Regions from separate parts of the Streptomyces sp. NPDC006798 genome, predicted to be linked through region 2. Evidence: riboswitches for the same ligand, from Rfam matches in the RefSeq annotation. Region 2 holds a riboswitch; each other region holds the start of a gene.

Region 1 (4,406 bases), on a different contig from region 2:
CTTCGACGGCTGGCTTTCGACAGCGCGATGCGATCGTGGAGCAGGTACGTGGCGACGCACTCGTCGCAGAGCGTCCTTGGTGGTGACCGTCGGACGGAGGCGGTGTCCGTGGAAGCCTCATGGGCGGAGTACGTACAGACCCCCGGGTTTCTGCGTATGCCGTACAGCGCACTGCGCGAGGTTCACGTATGGCATGAGCACCGTCAAGAGCAGGGTGTGGCTCAGGTGGCCGGAACAAATGGCAGTGACAACAGATGAAGTCGGCCATGTGCCGGTGCTCAGGAGGCCCGGGGCGTGCCGGAAAGCGGCTGCGTACAGAGAGCCGAGTGATCCACATCGGCTGGTTACCGGCCCTGGGCGTGCTCGGGGTTGGTTTCTACGGCGCTTGCCCCATACGTCCCCGGGGGCGGAGACGCCCGCGCGTCTCCGCCCCCGGGCCGTTCGTCAGCCGTCCGCCAGTTCCTCGCGGATCGTACGGGCCGCCGTGACCAGGTTCTCCAGGGTCGCGCGGGTCTCCGGCCAGGCGCGGGTCTTGAGGCCGCAGTCGGGGTTGACCCAGAGGCGTTCGGACGGGATGGCCTTCAGGGCCGTACGCAGCAGTCGGGCCGCCTCCTCGGGGGAGGGGACGCGGGGGGAGTGGATGTCCCAGACGCCGGGGCCGGCTTCGCGGGGGTAGCCGTGGGCGGCGAGTTCATGGGCGACCTGCATATGGGAGCGGGCGGCCTCCAGGCTGATCACGTCGGCGTCGAGGTCGTCGATGGCCTGGACGATGTCGCCGAACTCGGCGTAGCACATATGGGTGTGGATCTGGGTGCCCGGCGCTGCGCCGGACGTCGACAGGCGGAACGCCTGCGTCGCCCAGGCCAGGTAGTCGGCGTGGTCGGCGGAGCGCAGGGGGAGGGTTTCGCGGAGGGCGGGTTCGTCGACCTGGATGACGGCGGTTCCGGCCGCCTCCAGGTCGTCCACCTCGTCGCGCAGGGCGAGGGCGACCTGGCGGGCGGTGTCCGCGAGGGGCTGGTCGTCGCGGACGAAGGACCAGGCCAGCATGGTGACGGGGCCGGTGAGCATGCCCTTGACGGGGCGGTCGGTGAGGGACTGCGCGTAGGAGGTCCAGCGGACGGTCATCGGTGCCGGGCGGGAGATGTCCCCGGCGAGGACCGGCGGGCGGACGTAGCGGGTGCCGTAGGACTGGACCCAGCCGTGCCGGGTGGCGAGATAGCCGGTGAGCTGTTCGGCGAAGTACTGGACCATGTCGTTGCGTTCGGGTTCGCCGTGGACCAGTACGTCGATACCGGTCTTCTCCTGGAAGGCGACGACCTCGGCGATCTCGGCCTTGATCCGTACCTCGTAGGCCGCGGTGTCGAGCCGTCCGGCGCGCAGATCGGCACGGGCCGTCCGCAGTTCGTCCGTCTGCGGGAAGGAGCCGATGGTGGTGGTCGGCAGTGGCGGCAGGCCGAGCCGGGTGCGCTGGGCGACGGTCCGTTCGCCGTAGGGCCGGGAGCGGCGGGTGTCCGCCTCGGTCACCGCCGCGGTACGGGCGCGGACGGCCGGGTCGCGGGTGATGGGGGAGTTCGCGCGGGAGGCCAGCGCGGCCCGGTTCGCCGCCAGCTCGCCCGCGATGGTGTCGGTGCCCCGGCTCAGGCCCTTGGCGAGGGTGACGATCTCGGCCGTCTTCTGCCGGGCGAACGCGAGCCAGCGCAGGACCTGCGGGTCGATATCGCGTTCGAGGGCCGCGTCCAGCGGGACGTGCAGCAGGGACGAGGAGGCGGCGACGTCGACCCGGTCGGCCAGGCCGAGCAGGGTGCCCAGGGTGGCCAGCGACTTCGCCAGATCGTTGATCCAGATATTGCGGCCGTTGACCACACCGGCGACCAGGCGCTTCCCGGGCAGTCCGCCGACGGCGGCCAGCTCGCCCAACTGGGCGCCCGCGTGCTCGGTGAAGTCGAGGGCGAGCCCTTCGACCGGCGACGCCGCGAGTACGGGCAGGGCCCGGCCGAGCCGGTCGAAGTAGGAGGCGACCAGCAGTTTCGGACGGTCCGTCAGGGCGCCGAGGTCGCGGTAGGCGCGGGCGACGGCGTTGAGTTCGGCCGGGGTGCGGTCCTGGACGAGGGCGGGCTCGTCCAGCTGCACCCAGTCGGCGCCCGCCGCCCTGAGGTCGGCCAGGACCTCCGCGTAGACGGGGAGCAGCCGGTCCAGCAGGGTCAGCGGATCGAAGTTCCCGGCCACCCCCGGCGCGGGCTTGGCGAGCAGCAGATAGGTCACCGGGCCGACCAGCACCGGGCGGGCCGTCAGACCGAGGGCCAGTGCCTCGGTCAGCTCCGCGACCTGCCGGCCGGAGTCGGCGGCGAACACCGTGTCGGGTCCCAGCTCCGGCACCAGATAGTGGTAGTTGGTGTCGAACCACTTGGTCATCTCCAGCGGCGCCACGTCCTGGGTGCCGCGGGCCATGGCGAAGTAGCCGTCGAGCGGGTCGTCCGCGAAGGCGGTACGGTGCCGGGCCGGGATCGCGCCCACCATCACGGTGGTGTCGAGAACGTGGTCGTAGTACGAGAAGTCACCGGTGGGGACCTCGTCGATACCGGCTTCGGCGAGTTCGCGCCAGTTGGCGGCGCGCAGTTCGGCGGCGGTGGCACGGAGGGCGTCGGCGGTGGTCCGGCCCTTCCAGTAGCCCTCGACCGCCTTCTTCAGCTCCCGGTTCCGCCCCTGCCGGGGGTAGCCGTACACGGTGGCCCGGGCCGCCGCGGCTGCGGACTTCGATGTCACGGAGATCTCCTTCACGAGATGAATCCCTGAGATCCCGGCGACGGGACGAGGGTGCGAAGGAGTGACGTACCGGCGCTGCCGACGCGCCGTGAGGCGCGGATCACCGCTGGTCCGTACGCCGACCCGCCCACGAGGTCACCGGGATGTCCGCGCGCGGAATCGTCCGCGTGCGGGCAACGGGCAGGTCTTCGGACTCGCGGGCACATCCACCGGACCTCCGGCGGACACCTACTGGCCGTCGCTTCCCAGACCCGGCCGGGCCCAGTGCGTATGACGGCGGTCGTTCCCGCTCACCGCTGCGGGGCAGTCCCGGATTCCCACCGGGTTCCCTCTTACGACGCTCCCGTCCGGCTGACGGGGCGAACCAGCTGCGCCGGTCAGCTTACGGTGCCGCCGGGCGCACTGTCAGGTGAGGTCCGGCTGCCGGACCTCACCCCTCCTCGTGATCCCTACGACCCGGGGCCCGGGCGCCCTCAGTCCGTGAAGTCGACCCCGCTGTCGCGCCGGGTCCGGTCGACGGAGAGGGAGAAGACGTCGGGGCGGCCGTAGTGGCCCGCGACATCGAGGTCCAGGGTCTCCCCGTACCGCCCGGCGGTGTCCAGGGTCGCCGTGAGCAGCCGCGCCTCGCCGTAGACCGGTGCCATCACCCAGGAGCCGTCCGGGCCCGCGACGCTCGAACCCCCGGTGAAGAGCAGACCGTCCTCGGGCGCGTCCGGGCCGACCCCGGCCCGGTAGGCGGGGAGCAGATCGGCGGGGACGTCGTCGGTGGAGAGCACGAGTCCGGCCGAGACCACGAAGCAGCGGCCCTCCAGCGCGTACGAGCGGGCCGCGATCACATGGCTCTCCGGCATGTCGGGCCAGGCCGCGACATGGATCTCCTCGTGCTGTGCGTGCAGGGAGTGCCGGGCCAGCGGATGGAAGTGCTCCCAGCAGACCAGCGACCCCACCCGGCCCGCCGGGGTGTCGACGACCCGCAGCCCCGCCCCGTCCCCGGGCGCCCAGACGATCCGCTCGGTGTGGGTGGGCGTCAGCTTGCGGTGCACATTGAGGGTGCCGCCGTCCGGGCCGATCGTCAGCAGGGAGTTGTAGAGGGAGCCGGAGGCGGGCGCGGCCCGCTCGTTGAGGCCGAGGACCACCGTCACCCCGTGCTCCCGGGCCGCGGCCCGGACCGGGGCGAGGGCGTCGTCGCCCCCGGGGTCGAGAACCGGGCTCTGCTCCAGCAGCCGGGCGTACCAGCGTCGGGCCTCGGCGTCCCGCCACCCCGCGAGGCCGAACACCCAGGCCGGGTAGCAGGTCAGCCAGGTCTCGGGGAAGACCACGAGATCGGCGCCCGCCCGCGCGCCCTCGGCGACGTAGGCCGCGGCGCGCCGCAGCGACTCTTCCAGATCGAGCAGGGCGGGCGGCTGCTGGACGACGGCGACGGTGGTGGTCATGACGGCTCCTCCCGGGTACGTCCGTACAGCGCCGGGCGCCGGTCCGCGTGGACGTCGTTCAGTTCGCTGATGGCCTTGTCCCTGGCGTCGGCGAGGGGGAGGGCCGCTGTGAGGACCGCCTCCTCGCCCAGGCGCAGCGGGGTCACGGGGTAGCCGTCGGCGTCGACGATCGCACTGCCGCCCAGCCAGTCCTGGCCTCGTTCGGTGCCG
Region 2 (4,406 bases):
CTCGGCCGCCCGGGCCACGCCCATGTTGACCAGATCCGTACGGCGCAGATTGATCTCGGCCGGACTGCCCGCCCCCTCGCAGATCACGGCGTCATACGTGCCCCGCAGCTCCTCCAGGCACTCCAGCACCGTGGTCAGCAGCTCGGAGCGCCGCCCGCCGGAGCCGAAATAGCCCCGGGCGCTCATCTCTCCGACGGCTCTGCCCAGCAGGACCACCTGGCTCGTCCGGTCGCCCCCCGGCTTCAGCAGCACCGGATTCATCAGGGCCGTGGGCTCGATCCGGGCCGCCCGCGCCTGCATCGCCTGCGCCCGGCCGATCTCGGCACCGTCCCGGGTCACGAACGAGTTCAGCGACATGTTCTGCCCCTTGAACGGGGCGACCTTCACCCCGCGGCCCGCCAGCCAGCGGCAGATTCCCGCCGTGACCACGCTCTTGCCCGCGTCCGACGTCGTCCCGGCGACCAGCAGCCCGCCGCCGCGCTTCCGCCCGGCCATCGCCGCCACCCCCTTCCGTCCTGCCCGATGCCTCCGAGGAGGCCCTGCCGATAAGTCGTGCCGTCGTCCCGGGAACCGCGGCCATCCCTCCGCCGCGCGTCCCGGATCTCATGCTGGACCCCGACCGGAAATCTCGTCGGGCCCTGTGGACCGATGTCCGGTCGGAGGAAAATCCGTCACCCGCCCCGGGCAACCATCGCCGGCGCCCGACCGGCCCCCGTCCCCGTCCCGGCCGCCGTGAGCCGTCGCCCCGCCGCCCGCCCGGCGATCAGCCGCCCCGCGACACATACCCCCAGCGCCAGCGCGCTCACCCGCCGCGAGAGCCGTACCGCCCGCTCGATGTCCCCGACGGCGACCCGCCGGGCCCCGCCGTTCAGCACGGCCCGGTGCTCGACCCGGCCGCCGTACGCCAGCGTGCCGCCGAGCCGGACACCCAGCGCGCCCGCGAACGACGCCTCGACCGGGCCCGCGTTGGGGCTGGGATGCCGGTGCGCGTCCGCCCGCCAGGCCCGTACGGCACCCCGGGCGTCCCCGCCCGCGACCACGGCGAGCGCCGCCGTCAGCCGCGCCCCCGGGGCGCCCACCAGATCGTCCAGCCGGGCCGACGCCCAGCCGAACCGGCGGTAACGGGGCGAACGGTGCCCCACCATCGCGTCCAGTGTGTTGACCGCGCGGAATCCGACCAGCCCCGGCACCCCCGCCACCGCGCCCCACACCAGGGCGCCGACCACGGCGTCCGAGGTGTTCTCGGCGACGGACTCGACCACGGCCCGGGCGATCTCCGGCCCGTCCAGGGCCTGGGGATCACGTCCGCAGAGATGGGGCAGTCGCGCCCGGGCGGCGTCGAGGTCCCCGGCGGTCAGCGCCGCGCCCACCGCCCCGGCCTCCCGCGCCAGGGACGTACCTCCGACGACGGCCCAGGTGGCGGCGGCGGTCAGGGCCACGGCGGCGGCGGGCTGCCGGCGCGCGGCACGGGCCGCCACGGCCGCGACGGCGGCGGCGCCGCCCGCGCATCCTGCGGTATACAGCGCGCCCCAGCCCCGGTGGTCACGCCACAGCAGCCGCTCGGCCGCGCCCGCGGCCCGCCCGAAGGCGGCGACGGGATGGCCCCGGCGGGGGTCGCCCAGCAGCAGATCGCCGAGGAGACCGGCGGTGGCGCCGATGGCGAAGACCCGGTCCGCCCGCATCGCTCAGTGCCCGGGGGAGAGGTGGGTGAGGGAGCCGGGAAGGGCGTCAGCGGCGCGGCACGTGCCGTAGGCGTTCATCGGATCCCCGGAAGAGCCGGAAGAGCCGGAGGGCCCCGAAGGGCCGGGGGACCCGGGTGCGGCCCCGTGAGCGGGGGCCGTGACGATGCCGCGCATGGCGAATTGTCCTCACTCAGGGTGTCCGCGCCCTGGTTCGACGTGAAACGGCGGCGAGAGTTCCTGGCTCCCGGGGATGTGCTCCCCGGTGACAGTGGCGGGACCGCGCCGGATTCGCACCGGCTTCCTCTGCTGCCTCCGTAGTGGCCCCGGCAGTCCACCACGGGGTGAGAAGGGCCGTCAACTCGCCCCTGACCTGCGACGGAGCAGTGTGCGCAGGGCCACATCCAGCAGCCGGGACCGGGAAGGCGACCAGGAAGACGGCGGGGAAAGCGGAGAGCCGGGTCCGACCCGTCGGGGGTCGGACCCGGCTCTCCGCGGCCGTGGGGACGGCCGGGGCCCGAGCTGATCCGGCGGATCAGGGGGCCGGGACGCTGAAGACGATCAGCCGGATCGGCGGGTCGGGAGAGACCCGCGGGGATCAGGTGACGATCAGATAGATCCCGTACCCCACCGCCACCGTGCAGAGCACGAAGCAGGCGTAGGCGCCGGTACGGGCGAGGGGCGCGGAGCCGCCGTTGGCCGCGGCGGCCTCCTGCTTGGTCAGGCCGATGACTCCCAGGGCAAACAGGCCCACGAGGAGGACGGTGCCGACGAGGCTGACACCGAAGACGGAGCCGAGGGCTTCCCAGTCGATTTTCATGGTGATACGTCCTTACACCGCGGCCGGGCTGGCCGGACCGGTCTCGGGGGCCGACGGCGCGGAAGCAGGGGTGGTGGAGGGGATGGTGGTCTTCAGCTCGCCGTCCTCGACCACCCCGGCGGGCGGCGGGGTGACGGCGGCCATGGCGGTGGTGACGACACCGGGGGAGTCCTGGCCGTCGCCGGAGGAGCCGGTGCCACCGGTGCCGGTGGTGTCGTCGTCGACGTCGTTCACATTGGTGTGGTCGACCACCTGGCGGCGCGAGACGACCCAGATCGCGGCGGAGGAGGCGACGAGGAAGACCGCCACCGCGGCGACGCCCCAGTCACCCTGCTTGGTGACGAACTCGGAGGCCGCGGCGACCAGGCCGGCGGCCGGAAGGGTCAGACCCCAGGCGACGAACATCCGGGTGGCGGTGGACCAGCGGACCACGCCGCCCTTGCGACCCAGACCGGCGCCCATCACGGCACCGGAGCAGGAGTGCGTGGTGGAGAGGGAGAAGCCGAGGTTAGAGGAGGCCAGGATGACCGTCGCGGCACTGGTCTGGGCGGCGAAGCCCTGCTGCGGCTGGAGGTCGGTCAGACCCTTGCCCATGGTGCGGATGATGCGCCAGCCGCCGAGGTACGTACCGAGGGCGATGGCCACACCCGCGGAGACGATGACCCACATCGGAGGGTTGGAGCCGGGGGCGAGGATGTCGCCGGCGACCAGGGCCAGGGTGATGACACCCATGGTCTTCTGGGCGTCGTTGGTGCCGTGCGCCAGGGAGACCAGACCCGCGGAGGCGATCTGACCCGCCTTGTACCCCTTGTCGGTGGCCTTGAGGTCGGTGTTGCGGCCGATCCGGTACGTCAGCCGGGTGCCGATGTAACCGGCGAGGCCGGCGACCAGCGGAGCGGCGATGGCCGGGATCAGGACCTTGGTGATCACCGTGCCGCCGTTGACCGAGCTGAAGCCGACGGAGGCGACGGTCGCGCCGATCAGACCGCCCATCAGGGCGTGCGACGAACTGGACGGCAGTCCGACCAGCCAGGTCAGCAGATTCCAAAGGATGGCGCCGACGAGCGCCGCGAAGATGACTTCTGGGGTGATGCCTGCCTCGTCGACGATGCCACTGGAGATCGTCTTGGCGACCTCCACCGACAGGAAAGCGCCGACGAGATTGAGCACGGCGGACATGGCCACCGCGGTCTTGGGCTTCATGGCGCCGGTCGAGATGGTCGTCGCCATCGCGTTGGCGGTGTCATGGAAACCGTTCGTGAAATCGAACACGAGAGCCGTCACGATCACTATCGCGAGCAGCAGCGTGATGTGTTCCATTTACCCAGGCAATCTTTGGAGGTCAGTGGCTCGCCGAAGGTAAGTAACCTGGGTGAACGGAAGGTGAACTGGGACCGGCTTGGGGGTGTATCCAAGCGGTTCTCGCCATTCCGCTTCGACTTTCGGGGGCTCTTCCGGAGGGGTGGCCGCCGGTATGACGGGCCTCTCCCGGGTGGAAAGCCTCATTCGTCCGATCTTGTGGTGATATGCATCACGGGTGCTCTGTCCCCCCGCCGCCCCGGCTGACAGGATCGCACCCATGACCGAACCGACCGTACGCGCCTCCGACGGCGCTCTCGAACAGACCTGGCGGCAACTGGTCGAAACGGCCCGCAGAACGGCCGCCGAGGGGCTCGTCGTGGGCACCTCGGGCAATGTCTCGGCCCGGGTGGGGCCGCTGGTCCTCGTCACCCCCAGCGGAGTGCAGTACGACCGGCTCACGGAGCGTGATCTCACCGCCGTCGATCTCGACGGACGCCAGGTGATCGGCGAGCTGAGGCCCACCAGCGAGCTGCCGCTGCATCTGGCGGTCCACCGGTCCCGCGACGGACTGGCCGTCGTCCACACCCACGCGGCGCACGCCACCG
Region 3 (4,406 bases), on a different contig from region 2:
CCCGAGGTCGGCGACGACCAGCGCGACCGCGCCGATCAGCGCGGCCACCGGCAGCAGGGCCCGGTGCGCGGCGCCGACCAGCAGCCGGGCCGCGTGCGGGACCATCAGACCGATGAAGCCGACCGCGCCGCTGGCCGCGACGAGGACCGAGGTGACCAGGGAGACCAGGACGAAGACGGCGGCCCGGAACCGGGCGACGTCCAGGCCGAGTACGGTCGCGCCCTCCTCCCCCACCAGCAGCAGGTCCAGCGGGCGGGCCAGGGCCAGCAGCAGCGGCAGCAGCAGGCCGACCACGGCGGCGGGCAGCCAGACCGTGTCCCAGCGGGCGCTGCCGAGCCCGCCGAGCGACCAGTACAGCGCCTCGCGGAAGTGCTCGGGGCGGGACGAGGCGACCAGGACGAGGGTGGTCAGCGCCGTAAAGACATAGCTGATGGTGACCCCGGCGAGGACCAGCCGGGTCCCGGTCATCGAGCCGCCGTGCCGGGCCAGTCCGTAGACCAGGACGAGGGCCGCGAAGGCACCGAGGAAGGCACCGGCGGGCAGGGCGACGGCGGTGGTCGCGCCGATGCCGAGGACCAGGACGACGACCGCCCCGGTGGACGCCCCGGAGGAGATCCCGAGCAGGAAGGGGTCGGCGAGCCGGTTGCGGACCAGGGCCTGGAGGACCGCGCCGACGACGCCGAGCCCGGCGCCGACGACGATGCCGAGCAGCACCCGCGGCAGCCGGACGTCCAGCACGATCGTGCGGAACGGGCCGGGCTCGGCGCCCGGCAGCAGCGCCGCGACGACCTCACCGGTCGGGATGCGTACGGAACCGAGGCCGAGGGCCGCGAGGACGGCGGCGGCCAGGGCCGCCAGCAGCCCGGCCGTGACGGCCCCGAACCGCAGCCGGGAGGGCGTGCCGGGGGTGCCCGGCGCGGTCCGTGCGGCGGCGGTCCCGGCGGGGGCTCCGGCGACCGCCGCGGCGCCCGTACGGAACGCCATCCGGCGCCCCGGCTCGTCACCGGCCTCCTCGGTACCCCCGGGCCTCCCGGCGTCCTTCGCAACGGCCCCGCCGGGCCCGGGACCGGTGCCGGGCCCGGGGCCCGGCACCGCCCGCCGGCCGTCCGTCGGGGTCGTCATCGGGTGAGCTGGGGGGCCAGCTTGGCGATCGCGTCCGGGGCGCGGACGCCCACGACCGCGTCCGAGAGCGGCAGTACGGCGAACTTCTTGTTCCTGATCGCCGGGACGTCCTTCAGCGCCGGGTCCTCCAGCAGCCGCCGCTTCTTCTGTTCGAGGCTGGTGGCGCCGTAGTCGTAGATCACGATCACCTCGGGCTTACGGGCCACGACCTGCTCCCAGGTCGCGTCGCCGAAGCTCTTGGGGATGTCGGCGAAGACGTTCCGGCCGCCCGCGCGGGCGATCAGCTCATTGCCGATGCCCTTGCCGCCGACGGTGAACGCGGTCTTGTCGCCGCTGTCGTAGACGAACACGGGCACCGGCTCGGAACTGCTCTTCTTCAGTCCCGCCTCGGTCTTCGCGACCGTCGCCCGGGAGGCGGCGATCCACTTCTCGGCCCGGTCGCGGACGCCGAAGGTCCGGCCGATCTCCTCGATCTCCCGGTAGACGTCGTCGAGGCTGGTCCGCTTCTCGGTGCAGTACTCCAGGTTGAGCCGGGAGTCGATACCGGACTTCTTCAGCTCGTCGCGGGTCCGGCCGTCCTTGGCCTCGAAGGCGCTGGCGTAGCCGCCGTAGACGAAGTCCGGGTCGGCGGCGAGGAGCTTCTCCTTGGAGGGGTACTCCTTCGCCAGTACCGGCACCGACTTGTACGCCGCCGCGTAGCGGGGCAGTACCTGGTCGTCCAGATAGGCGGTACCGACCAGGGACTTCTCCAGGCCCAGCTCCAGCATGATCTCGGTGACGTGCTGGTTCATGGTGACGGCCCGCTTCGGGGGCGCCTTGTAGGTGGTCTTCACACCGCAGTTGTCGACGGTGTAGGGGAATCCGGCGGCCGCGGCCCCCGGCTTGTCCGAGCCGGAACCGGAACCGGAGTCCGAACCGCCGCAGGCGGTCAGGACGATCGGGAGCAGTGCGGCGGCCGTACCGGCTATGAGGGTACGGCGACGGGCGGGACGGCGCCCCGACGCGGGTCGGGACATGTTTCGGGACATGCTGGCGGCCTCCTCCGGGGATTTCCGCGTCCCCTGGGTGGTGGAAGAGGGCGATGGGTCAGTTCCTGGCTGACAGCCGTGGCCAGGCACCCGAGGGCACGTGTCAACGACCGGTAAACAGTGGCGGGACCGCGCCGGATTCGCACCGGCTTCCTGGGTCCCACCGCCCCGTATGGAATTGAAGCTGCCGGGTCAGTATGCCCCGACGACCCGGACCTCTTCTTCCGTGATCTCTCCGTCGACGATCCGGAAGGACCGGAACTGGAACGGTCCGGCCGCGTCGGTGTCCGCCGTGGAGACCAGGACGTAGTGCGCGCCGGGCTCGTTGGCGTAGGTGATGTCGGTCCGGGAGGGGTACGCCTCGGTCGCGGTGTGCGAGTGGTAGACGATCACCGGCTCCTCGTCGTTGTCGTCCATCTCGCGGTAGAGCTTCAGCAGATCACCGGAGTCGAACTCGTAGAACGTGGGCGAGCGGGCCGCGTTGAGCATCGGGATGAATCGTTCCGGCCGGTCGCTGCCCTCGGGGCCCGCGACCACGCCGCACGCCTCGTCGGGGTGGTCGGCCCTGGCATGCGCGACGATCCGGTCGTAGAGGTCCTGGGTCAGGGTCAGCATGCGGATCAGGATAAGCGGGGGTCGTCCGGACGGCGGAAGGGCCGGTCCGTACCGTGCCGGGGTACGGACCGGCCCGTCTCGCGATTCGGACAGCCGGGCGGGGAGGCAGGCAGTTCCCCGCCCGCTGCCGTTCGGGGGCCCTGCCCTCGGAGGGCCGGGCGGCCGGTGACCGGTGCGGTCGGGCGGCCGGTGGAGCGGCGCGGTCGGCTCGGATGACCGGCGCTCGCGGTCAGCGCTTGGCGAAGGCCGCGCCCTCCGGGTTCTTGGACCGCAGGACGAGATACGAGACCAGCAGGACCAGGGCCCAGACCGGGGCCACGTACAACGAGATCCGGGCGTCCTTGTCGATCCCCATCAGCACGATCACCAGCCCGATGAAGGCCAGGGCGAACCAGCTGGTCCACGGGGCGCCGGGGGCCTTGAAGGAGGACTCGGCGACCTCGCCGCGGGCGACCTTGGCCCGGTAGCGGATATGGCTGACCAGGATCATGATCCAGGCCCACATACCGGAGATGGTGGCGAAGGAGACGATCTTGTGGAAGGCGTCGCCGGGCCACTGGTAGTTGATCCAGACGCCGATCAGCATCAGCCCGGCGGAGAAGGTGGTGCCGATCAGCGGGGTGCCGTGCTTGGTCAGCCGGGTGAAGACCTTGGGCCCCTGGCTGTTGAGCGCCAGGTCGCGGAGCATCCGGCCGGTGGAGTACATCCCGGAGTTGCAGGACGACAGGGCCGCGGTGAGCACCACGAAGTTGACGATGCCCGCACCGATCTGGAGGCCCATCTGGTCGAACGCGGCCACGAACGGCGAGACGCCCGGCTTGAAGTTGGTCCAGGAGACCACCGAGAGGATCATGATCAGGGCGCCGACGTAGAAGACGGCGATCCGCCACGGCACGGTGTTGATGGCCTTGGGGAGGTTCTTCTCCGGGTCCTTCGACTCTCCGGCGGTGACGCCGACCAGCTCGACCGCGAGGAAGGCGAACATCACGATCTGGAGGGTCATCAGCGTGCCGCCGAGGCCCTTGGGGAAGAAGCCGCCGTCGCTCCAGAGCAGGGAGAAGGAGGCGGTGTCACCGGCGTCGCTGAAGCCGAGGGTGATGATCCCGGCGCAGATCAGGATCATGCCGATGATGGCGGTCACCTTGATCATCGAGAACCAGAACTCCAGCTCGCCGAAGATCTTCACCGAGATCAGATTGGCGAGATAGAGCACGATCGTGAAGCCGAGCGCCGAGACCCACTGCGGGATGTCGAACCAGTACGTCATGTACTCGGCCGCCGCGGTGACCTCGGTCATCCCGGTGACGACCCAGAACAGCCAGTACGTCCAGCCGGTGGCGAAGCCCGCGAAGGGGCCCACGAACTCGCGCGCGTACTCCGAGAACGAACCCGATACCGGGCGGTACATCAGCAGTTCGCCGAGGGCCCGCATGATGAAGAAGATGACCACGCCCGCGATGGCGTAGGCGAGGATGAGGCTCGGCCCGGCCTTGGAGATGCCCTTGCCCGCCCCGAGGAAGAGACCGGTCCCGATGGCTCCGCCGATGGCGATCATCTGGATCTGCCGGGCCCCGAGTGCCCGGTGGTAGCCCTGGTCCTCGGCGGTGGCCGCCGGGGCTCCGGCCGGTCCGCCCGGCCCGT

The links. A riboswitch is a leader RNA that binds a small molecule or an ion and turns the genes downstream of it on or off. The one in region 2 is predicted to bind cobalamin.
Region 1: it holds a riboswitch for cobalamin, as region 2 does, so the genes downstream of both, metE (5-methyltetrahydropteroyltriglutamate--homocysteine S-methyltransferase) here and ABZ714_RS18780 (cobalamin biosynthesis protein) in region 2, are expected to answer to the same signal.
Region 3: it holds a riboswitch for cobalamin, as region 2 does, so the genes downstream of both, ABZ714_RS06845 (ABC transporter substrate-binding protein) here and ABZ714_RS18780 (cobalamin biosynthesis protein) in region 2, are expected to answer to the same signal.

What each region holds. Positions count from the first base shown of each region.
Region 1 covers NZ_JBEYIS010000003.1:115,745-120,150, forward strand. The annotation lists gene metE (5-methyltetrahydropteroyltriglutamate--homocysteine S-methyltransferase) at 445-2,763, opposite strand; cobalamin riboswitch at 2,946-3,098, opposite strand; gene ABZ714_RS02865 (carbon-nitrogen hydrolase family protein) at 3,237-4,196, opposite strand; gene ABZ714_RS02870 (nitrilase-related carbon-nitrogen hydrolase) at 4,193-4,406, opposite strand, start outside.
Region 2 covers NZ_JBEYIS010000025.1:45,671-50,076, forward strand. The annotation lists gene ABZ714_RS18775 (cobyric acid synthase) at 1-495, opposite strand, end outside; gene ABZ714_RS18780 (cobalamin biosynthesis protein) at 672-1,682, opposite strand; cobalamin riboswitch at 1,891-2,033, opposite strand; gene ABZ714_RS18785 (hypothetical protein) at 2,278-2,499, opposite strand; gene ABZ714_RS18790 (inorganic phosphate transporter) at 2,512-3,819, opposite strand; gene ABZ714_RS18795 (class II aldolase/adducin family protein) at 4,079-4,406, shown strand, end outside.
Region 3 covers NZ_JBEYIS010000007.1:125,124-129,529, reverse strand. The annotation lists gene ABZ714_RS06850 (iron ABC transporter permease) at 1-1,122, opposite strand, end outside; gene ABZ714_RS06845 (ABC transporter substrate-binding protein) at 1,119-2,138, opposite strand; cobalamin riboswitch at 2,189-2,337, opposite strand; gene ABZ714_RS06840 (M67 family metallopeptidase) at 2,343-2,765, opposite strand; gene ABZ714_RS06835 (amino acid permease) at 2,995-4,406, opposite strand, start outside.